3 regions of the Chryseobacterium sp. HR92 genome follow, and region 1 is predicted to be linked to each of the others. Evidence: riboswitches for the same ligand, from Rfam matches in the RefSeq annotation. Region 1 holds a riboswitch; each other region holds the start of a gene.
The links. Region 1 has a riboswitch for cobalamin ahead of SFA27_RS05645 (TonB-dependent receptor plug domain-containing protein). Riboswitches for the same ligand answer to the same signal wherever they lie in the genome.

Region 1 (3,286 bases):
ATTTAAAGAAACCATATTCATAATCTACATTGGCCATTCCTCTGTGCATGGGAACGTAAGGTCTTTGCATCTTCGTTTCTTTATCAATAGATTTTGCATAATAGTACCCGGCGTTCGCACGGATTCTATGATTTCCAAACTGTTTACTGAAAGACAATTGAGATTCCAGTCCGTAAGATTCAGATTTATTGACATTAAATGCCTGCCAATATCCTAAAGCAGTAGGCAGCCATACAATAAGATCTGTAACGTTCATATAATAAGGAGACAAAGTAAGTCTGAAATCTCCCGCTTTGAACTCATTCACCATATCAAACTGGGTAGACGTTTCTGGTCTCAGATCTTTATTTCCTCCCGGTTCATAATAGATATCATTAAATGACGGATATCTGAAGTTTTTTGACACATTAACGCTTACATCATACCATTTTGCAGCGCTCCATTTTCCAGAGAATGAATACATAAACGGAGACTTCACATCTTCCACAAAATCTTTTTTAAATCCACCTTCAAAACGCAGGTCTTTAGTAGCAAAATACCTCAGCAATCCGGAAACAGAGCCAATATTTCTGCTGACACTGGATATTCCACTCTGATATCCTTCACCTTTATTGACCTGAAATTCTCCGATAAGATTAAAATTCCACTTAGAATTCAGGAAATAATTGAAATCATTTTTAAAGATATAGTTTTTCCCTGTTCCACCACTTGATTTAGGTAGGTTTAGCGAACCGAAATACTGAAAGTTTTCTTCTGTATAGGCAGCTTTAAAAGAGTTGCTGAACTTTGTTTTATTCCAGTCCCAGGAAAGAAGACTTCTTATACTTTGAGTTTTGTACTTTGTTTTTGTTCCCGTTTCTTCATACACAGGATAATGCTGCGAAGAATCGAAAAACTGGCTCTGCCAAGAAATTTTATGATCGTTGGTTATCTTATAGGAAGCACCTGCATTGAATGTGGTATTGTAGTAATTCCCATTTCTGTTGATGTAGTTCAGATCACTTACCTCATAATTATTTTCGCTCACAGAATAATTTCCAGAAGCTTTAAAACTGAACTTATCATTGCTGTAAGAACCTTTTACAAAATTATTATAGGTATTAAAAGAAGCAACCTCAGAAAATAAAGAACCATGGAAACCTTTATTAAAATCAAGGGTGTTATTCAGGTGAATACTTCCCCCGATAGCTCCGCTTCCATACACTACACTTCCTCCACCAGCTTTTATACCGATCTGATCATATCCGAACAAAGCAATATTATTAATATCTCCCTGTCCTAAAAAATTGGAGTTGATATTAATTCCATTCCAGACAAAAGCGGTCTGCTGGGCAGTTGTTCCCCGAAAAGAAGGTGAAGAAACAGCTCCGCGGCCATTTTCTTTAATAAAAACCTGTGACTGAAATCTCAGGAGTTCCGAAAGATTACTGGAGTTTTTTTCGGCCTCTTCTGCCGAAATTATTTTTACGGGATGAAAAAGTTTCACCCTATTCATCTGGTTATCGAAGACATAAATAGTGTCAATGGTTTTCTCTTGTGCAAAAAGAAAACAGCCATAAGATGAAAAAAGCAGTACTAAAGATCTTTTTATATCCATACTTTTTTACTTTTCCTCCGAAAGCAATATGTTTTTTTTATTATAATTCCGGCAGGTCTCCTGACTTTCGCATTCTGCTCCTTCCCGTTTTAAACAGTGGCTGTTTGCAGAAACTTTTATTGCGATTTACAGTTGCGGGGACAGTCCGGGAGTTACACCCGATTCCCTTTTCATTCCAAAATACTGGAAACCAAAATTTTTGCAAAGATAGTTTTTTAAATGTATTCGCCCAAAACCGGGCAAAAACCTATCTCCCTAATCAAATAAACAAAAAAACAGCCGCCTTCAATATTGAAAACGGCCATACATCCCACTAATATTACTATTTATATGTTTTAATTCTTTATAAATTTATAATTCTGTTGTTTTTCTCCTTTCACAGAGTATTGCAGAATATACTCTCCTTTTGACAAGGATGAAACATCCATCTGTCCTTCCACAGTATTGAATGATTTCACCCTTTGTCCAACCAAATTGTAAATTTCTGCTTTCTCTATTTTTCCTGTTCCTTTAAAATATAGAATGTCAGCCACCGGATTAGGATAAATGCCAATGTTGTTTTTATCTTTCACCGCATCATTTACGGATAAAAATTCAGAAGTATCCAGATAAAAAGCTATTGTTTGACCTGAAGCATTCGTTCCTGATCCGGCAATTTTCTTTCCGTCTTGTGAAATCGCCAGAGGAAGTCCCATTGTTATTCCATTCGTAGCAATTCCTAAGGATACTGCATAGTCATTCAGATTGACTCTTCCGGCAGCTGAAGTCCAGATAAAGCCTTCTCCCGACATCGGAGGTGCTCCAAATGCTCTGTAATATCCAATAACCTTTGTTCCGTCAGCCGAAATTCCTGTAGCTCCTCCTTTGAAACTGAACGAAGCATTAGGATGCGTTATATAGGTCAGTCCGCTTGCGGCATTCCAAACATAAGGGTTAGGATTTGCAGCTCCTATAATGGTATTTCCGTCAGCAGAAATTCCACCTGCTTCTCCTACATGATTTCCGTTATTATCTGTAATAAAACTTTCTACTCCATCCTGCCATTTTGCACCACTTCTTGTACCTGTTGGCTCATCCTGCCACCCTACAATCACCGTTCCTGCCGCATTGATTGCATTTGCCCTGGAGCTTCGTCCGGCAACTATACTTCCCAGATCAACTATTCCGTTTACTTCATCCCATTTCACAGCATGCGCATTCGCTGCAGTAAGGAATCCTAGCCCTACAATAGTATTTCCGCTAGGTGACATTCCCCATGTAGAACTTACACTGCCATCCCAACCGGTAGGAACCAGCCCGCCTCTGTTTACCCATGTGGAAGTAGCTACATCATAAGTAGATATTTCATTAAATCCCGTTGCAGAATTTGTAACCGAAGACGATATTTTGTTTCCGTCATTCGAAACAATTGTTCTGCCTGCAGCTGGGTATCCGTTTGATATTGAACCTATCTGTACAAGTCCGCCTGCTGCATTCCATTTATATATTCCGCCTGCACTTGTATGCATACTTACAACTCCATTATCTGAAACTGCACCTACATTATAATTTCCTAAACCTATGACAGTAAGCTGCGCTTCCGCAAAACCAAATTTCAGAAAAAGACAAGCCGTCAATATTTTTATTGACATTCTGTAAAAATTTTTCATATTTTATTATATTTAGTGTCTCGAATTGGTAAAAACAATA
Region 2 (3,286 bases), 1.8 Mb from region 1:
TACGCTGCAGCTTTGGGAGAAAATTCCACTGACTAAAAAACTGAGCGTATATGCAAGCCTGCCCTTTCATTTCCATGAAAAGAAAACAATGCAGGGAGATATCAAAATCAATGGAATCGGAGATCTGAACCTAATGGGGATTTACCAGCTGATGAGCTCTAAAGATAATTTCCACCATCTGAGCGGAGGTTTAGGAGTAAAAATACCTTTGGGGAAATTTGATGAAAAAGGAGCGTCCGGTGTTAATCCAAGTTTTCAGTTGGGAACCGGAAGCTGGGATTATCAGGCGGCTTTGAATTATAAATTTCAGAAAAATAAAGTAGCTGTATTGGTTAATACAGATTACACGATCAAAACTGAGAATAAGAAAAATTACCGTTTTGGGAACCAATGGAACTATGCAGCGACGGGATTTTATCAGGTTGCAGGAAATAAAAAATCTATTTTTTCTATAAAAACGGGAGTTCAGGGAGAGGTCTATGCCCAGAATAAACAATTCGATGAAGCCTTGCCCAATACTGCAGGAAGTGCTTTGTACGGAAAACTGGGATTTGAGGCCTCTTATAAAAAGTTGAGTCTGGGAAGTGAACTTATGCTTCCCATGTATACTCATCTGGCAGGAGGAGATATTGAAGCAAAATCAAGATTCAGTGTTTTCCTGAATATTGGAATTTAAGATGGTGCCCTCTATGAAATGATGTTAAAGCTCCTTCGGGAGCTTTAATTGTTTATGAATCATGATTTTAATTGGGGGTTAGGAATAATTCTTTATCTTTGCCGAAATTTGGTGAGCCATAAAAAGCTCTTAAAAGGGAATCCGGTGAAAATCCGGAACAGACCCGCTGCTGTAAGCTCCGCACCAAAGTTTTTGAAGAATATATCCACTGTTTTTTTAATGGGAAGGATTTCAAAAATGGAGTAAGTCAGAAGACCTGCCAGAAAATAATCGTTTGACGCTTTCGTGGAATAAAGCTTAGGACATCAATGATTCTGTGCAGTGACAGCTGTGCTTTGTCGTTGTATTCTTACATCCATTAGCGTCATCATTATCCTAAATGAGCTAATGGCAGCAAAACTAACTACTTCTGCAATTCATAAAGCTGTTTTCACAATACTGGTGATAACATCTCAACTTTTGTCCTCTCAAATCAAGAAAAAAGACAGTGTTCGGGAAGAATCCATCAAGGTGATCAGCCTTTACAAGAAAAATTTCAAAGAAATTCTTCCGGCGCAAACCCTGCAGGGCGAGCAGCTGGAAAGGCTGAACAGTCATTCCGTAGCAGATGCCCTGCGGTATTTTTCCGGAGTGCAGATCAAAGACTATGGAGGATTGGGTGGTTTGAAAACCATTAATATCCGTAGCATGGGAAGCCAGCATGTAGGGGTTTTCTATGATGGAATTCAACTGGGAAATGCCCAAAACGGACTTGTTGACCTGGGAAGATATTCTTTGGACGATCTGGAAGAAATATCATTATACAACGGACAGAAAAGTGAGATTTTTCAACCGGCAAAAGACTTCGGGTCTTCGGGATCTATCTATTTACAGCCAAAAACACCTGTATTTAAAGGAACAAGAAAAACCAATCTCGTTATAAGAGCAAAAAGTGCCTCCATTGATCTTTTTAATCCGTCATTCCGATTGGAACAGAAAATTTCAGACAGAATTTCCGCCAGCTTCAGTGGAGAATTTATGCAGAGTGACGGAATTTACAGATTTCGATATGCCAAGAAATATCCTGACGGCCAGCAGGCTTATGATACCATTGCTAAGAGACAGGATTCAGATATCAAAGCAAAGCGTTTTGAAACGTCTTTCAACGGAATTTTAAATAACGGAAGCTGGAATATCCGTGGTTATGGTTATATTTCAGACCGTGGAATGCCGGCACCTATTGTGAATGGACGTTTCGGAGGAAGAGGAGCGAGACTTTCTGATGAAAATTATTTTGTACAGGCCAATCTGAGAAAAAAACTGTTTCCCAAGTTTGAAACCCAATTGAAAGCAAAATTCGCTTACGATTATACCCATTTTATGGACACAGTTCGTTCGCAATCCATTATTCATACCGATAATACTTATATCCAACGAGAGCTTTATCTTTCCTCATCCAATATCTATTCTATTACTCCCAATTGGGATGTCAGCCTGAGTGGAGATTTTCAGTATAATAATCTGGATGCCAATCTGGATAACTTTTCTTATCCTACACGTTACACCACATTGGTAGCATTGGCAACAACATATCAATGGAACAGGTTCAAAATCCTGGGAAGCCTTTTAGGAACTTTTACTTTTGAAGAAGTAAGAAAAAACAAAAGACCCGGAGACAGCAGAGAGTGGACGCCTGCCGTATTTATGAGCTATCAGCCTGAAAAAATTCCTGAGCTTACCCTCAGAGCTTTCTATAAAAGGATTTTCCGACTTCCAACCTTCAATGATTTATATTATACCAATATCGGCAATACTTACCTGAAACCGGAGTTTACTAATCAGTATGATGTAGGATTTACCTATCAGAAGAATTATAACAACCGTCTCTTTAAGACCTTTTATGCTAAAGTAGACGGTTACTACAACAAAGTACAGGATAAAATTGTAGCAGCTCCAAACGGAAGCATGTTCCGCTGGCTGATGATGAACCTTGGAATGGTTGAAATCATAGGTGCTGACGTGAATGTACAGACAGAATTTCAGCTGGGAAAAGTAATCCTCAGACCGCTGCTTTCTTATACCTATCAAAGTGCAAGAGATATGACTGACCCGGAGGATACTTTTTATCGTAATCAGATTCCCTATACGCCCTGGCATAGCGGGTCTTTCAGTCTGATGGCAGATTATAAAGACTGGAGCTTCAATTACAGCGCGATGTACGTTGGAGAAAGGTATGATGTGAATCAGGACAACATTCAATACAATTATGTACAGCCCTGGTATACTCATGATCTGTCTGTTCAGAAAAAATTCAACTGGGCCAATCATCAATTTAAAGTAAGCCTGGAGATGAATAATATCTTCAATCAATACTATGACGTAGTAATCAATTATCCGATGCCCGGAAGAAACTTTAAACTTATTCTAAACTTCACCCTATGAGAAAACTAAACTTTTATTTTTTATTTCTTGTATTAGCTTTTCTTACTTCATGCCGTACAGATGATATCATTGTCCGCCAGGAAGTGGTAGAAGGACTTCCATCAGAAAATACGGCAATAAAAGGTTTCTATATGCTGAATGAAGGAAATATGGGAAGCAACAAATGTACGCTGGACTTTTTTGATTATA
Region 3 (3,286 bases), 1.6 Mb from region 1:
GATAGTTCTGCCAATCTGTTTTTCGTAATGGAAGCCCTTCTCTTATCGCAGGCTCATCAATCTGAATAATTCTGATTCCTGCTTTTTCAAGATCCACAACCTCATCACGGATGGCCAGAGCAATCTGTTTACATGTCTCGGAACGAGGCTGATCATCACGCACAAATGACCATTGTAAAATAGTAACCGGACCCGTAAGCATTCCTTTTACCCATTTTTCAGTCTGGGATTGTGCATATTGAGACCAATATACCGTCATTGGTGTCGGACGGGAAACATCACCGAAGATCACAGGAGGTTTTACACAACGGCTTCCATAGCTCTGTACCCAGCCATTTTTTGTGAATACAAAACCTTCCAGCTGTTCCCCGAAATATTCCACCATATCGTTACGTTCAAATTCCCCGTGAACCAATACATCTATTCCGATGTCTTCCTGCCAGTTAATCGTTCTTTGGGTTTCCTCCTTCAGTAATGTATCATACTGTTCTGCTGTCAGCTCTCCTTTCTTGAATTTTGCTCTCCAGCTTCTTACCTCCGTTGTCTGTGGAAATGATCCGATCGTAGTCGTTGGGAATAAAGGAAGCTGTAGTACTTTCTGCTGTTCTTCTTTACGGATTTTAAAAGTATTTATCCTTTGTGTATCTTTTTCAGTGACAGCATTTGCTCTTTGCTTCACCTCATCATTATGAATAAGCGAGGATGTTTTTCTGCTTGCAATTGCTTTTTTATTTTCTTCAAAAGAAGCAAGAATCTGTTCATTTTCTGTTCCGGATACCAGTTCTTTAAGCGTTACAACTTCTGTCACTTTCTGTTTGGCAAAAGCCAGCCAGTTTTTAATTTCCGGGTTAAGACTGGTTTCAAAATCCAGATCACATGGCGAATGAAGCAATGAAGAGGAAGGAGCAATCAAAATCCTTTCTGATCCTAATTTCTCAATTGCTTTATTGATGAAATATAAAGACTTTTCAAAATCATTTTTCCAGATATTTCTTCCGTCAACCACTCCCAATGAAAGACTTAAACTTTCCGGAACAATATTCAGAATATCGTCTAATTGTTCAGGATTTCTCACAAGATCAATATGTAATACATTTACAGGAAGTGATACAGCAAGTAATCCATTATCATTTAATCCTTCAAAATAAGTGGCCACCATAAATTTCAGTTTCGGGAAACGTTTTCTTATTTCGGCGTACACAAAATGATAGGTTTCTTTTGCTTTCTCCGTTAAATCCAATGCTAAAAAAGGTTCATCAAACTGAATCCACTCTGCGCCCTGCTCCTGAAGTTTAGTTAAGATCTCTATATATACGGGAAGAAGGTTTGCAGCCAGATCCAGTTTATCAAATCCTTCTTCTTTCTCTTTTCCTAATAACAGATAAGAAACCAGTCCGATAATTACAGGTTTTGCATTGATTCCTGCCTGTTTTGCTCCTGCAAATTCATTAAAAATTTTATCTGAGCTCAGTTTAAACTGCTGGTTTTTATAAAACTCGGGAACGATATAATGATAATTGGTATCGAACCATTTTGTCATTTCCATTGCAGTAATATCTAGTCCATCTTTCTGATATCCTCTTGCCATTGCAAAATAAAGATCCAGTTCAGAGTTGTTCTTTTTAAGCACTACTTCATGGTAACGTGCAGGAATCGCCCCTACCACAAGGCTCATGTCCAATACCTGATCATAGTATGAAAAATCATTACAAGGAATAAGATCTATTCCCGCTTCTTTCTGAATGTTCCAGTTTTGGTTACAGATATTTCTGCCTGTATTCAGAAGTTCTTCCAAAAGGATTTTACCTGACCAATATTGCTCGCAGGCTTTTTTGAGTTCTCTTTTGCTACCAATACGCGGATAGCCCAGAATGTGAGTTTGCATTTTTTTACTTTTTAATTAAACTTAATGGTAAAGTCTTTTTAAAATGCTTCGGAATGTTTTAACGGATAAAAATTTCTGGAATCATGATATAACAGATTGTGCATTTCCCATAAAGAAAAAACACATGAATCCGATATATCATCTGTATGACCCAAAAGCTTCAGACCGCGAAAGCATTGTCAATTCAGTAAAGGCAGGTCTCCTGACTTGTAACAGTTTCCGTCATCCTTCCCGATTTTGGCAGTGGATATACAAGGACAGAAACCTTCGGTGTTACTTACAGTTGCGCGACAGCTCGTGATTCTCACACGATTCCCTATTAGTCTACGTTAAGTAAAACCTTTCCTGTTTGATGAAGTATCTCTAAAGAACTGTACTTTTACCTCTAACAATGGTCATCAGTAAAAGTTTTTAATTTTGTGTAAAATTAACAATACAGAATAAACATACAATTAAAGTCAATTAATTAAGCAAAATAAACTTTTAAAAACATTAATAAAAGCATACAATTCTTTAAATTTGACTGTTTTTATAATCTAAAAGAATAATATTCTGTGGAACAACTCGATGATAAGGATGTACAGCTGCTCAGGCTGCTCCAGAAAAATGCAAAACTGACCGTTAAAGAGCTTGCAAAGGAAGTGAACCTCTCTACTTCACCGGTTTTTGAAAGGGTAAAAAGATTGGAACAGGAAGGATTTGTGAAAAGGTATGCGGCTGTTCTTGATGCTGAAAAGCTCAACCGCAGCTTTACGGTTTTCTGTCAGATTAAGCTAAAAATTCACGACAGATCTGTGGGGTATGATTTTGTGAAAGAAATTTTAGAAATTGAAGAAGTTGCGGAATGTTACAATATTTCCGGAGATTTTGATTTCCTTTTGAAAGTTCAGGTACGGGATATGAAACATTACCAGGATTTTGTGTTTAACAAACTTGGATCTGTAGATTCTATCGGGAGTACCCACAGTACGTTTGTCATGGCTGAAGTGAAAAACAATCATGGAATCACCATCTAATAAAAATTGAGAATTAAAAAATTAAGCATGATACCTAACGATTTATTATGTTAAGCCATCCTAGTTTTAATTCTCAATTTTCCATTCCCATTAGCTTCCTTTAAAGTCCGGGTTTCGTTTTTCTATAAATGCCCCAATGCCTTCATTGTGATCTTGTGTTGTAAACAATTCTCCGAATAAGGCGGCTTCCTGCTGTAATCCGTCTGTGATATGCAGTTCAAATCCTGTATTTAAAGATTGTTTCGCTTTTGCCACAGCTACAGGTCCTCTTGCAGCAATTTTTTCTGCCAGTTTTTGGGCTTCGTTCAGTAATTCTTCGGGAGCAAAAACATGATTGACAAAACCAAAATCTTTACAGGCTTCTGCGGAATAAAATTCTCCGGAG

Region 2: it holds a riboswitch for cobalamin, as region 1 does, so the genes downstream of both, SFA27_RS21190 (TonB-dependent receptor plug domain-containing protein) here and SFA27_RS05645 (TonB-dependent receptor plug domain-containing protein) in region 1, are expected to answer to the same signal.
Region 3: it holds a riboswitch for cobalamin, as region 1 does, so the genes downstream of both, metE (5-methyltetrahydropteroyltriglutamate--homocysteine S-methyltransferase) here and SFA27_RS05645 (TonB-dependent receptor plug domain-containing protein) in region 1, are expected to answer to the same signal.

What each region holds. Positions count from the first base shown of each region.
Region 1 is NZ_CP139139.1:1,250,113-1,253,398, reverse strand. Features, by position in the region: gene SFA27_RS05645 (TonB-dependent receptor plug domain-containing protein) at 1-1,597, opposite strand, end outside; cobalamin riboswitch at 1,630-1,807, opposite strand; gene SFA27_RS05640 (T9SS type A sorting domain-containing protein) at 1,933-3,246, opposite strand.
Region 2 is NZ_CP139139.1:4,663,045-4,666,330, reverse strand. Features, by position in the region: gene SFA27_RS21195 (transporter) at 1-676, shown strand, start outside; cobalamin riboswitch at 769-955, shown strand; gene SFA27_RS21190 (TonB-dependent receptor plug domain-containing protein) at 1,064-3,097, shown strand; gene SFA27_RS21185 (YncE family protein) at 3,094-3,286, shown strand, end outside.
Region 3 is NZ_CP139139.1:2,885,984-2,889,269, forward strand. Features, by position in the region: gene metE (5-methyltetrahydropteroyltriglutamate--homocysteine S-methyltransferase) at 1-1,885, opposite strand, end outside; cobalamin riboswitch at 2,060-2,244, opposite strand; gene SFA27_RS13085 (Lrp/AsnC family transcriptional regulator) at 2,440-2,901, shown strand; gene SFA27_RS13090 (enoyl-CoA hydratase/isomerase family protein) at 2,992-3,286, opposite strand, start outside.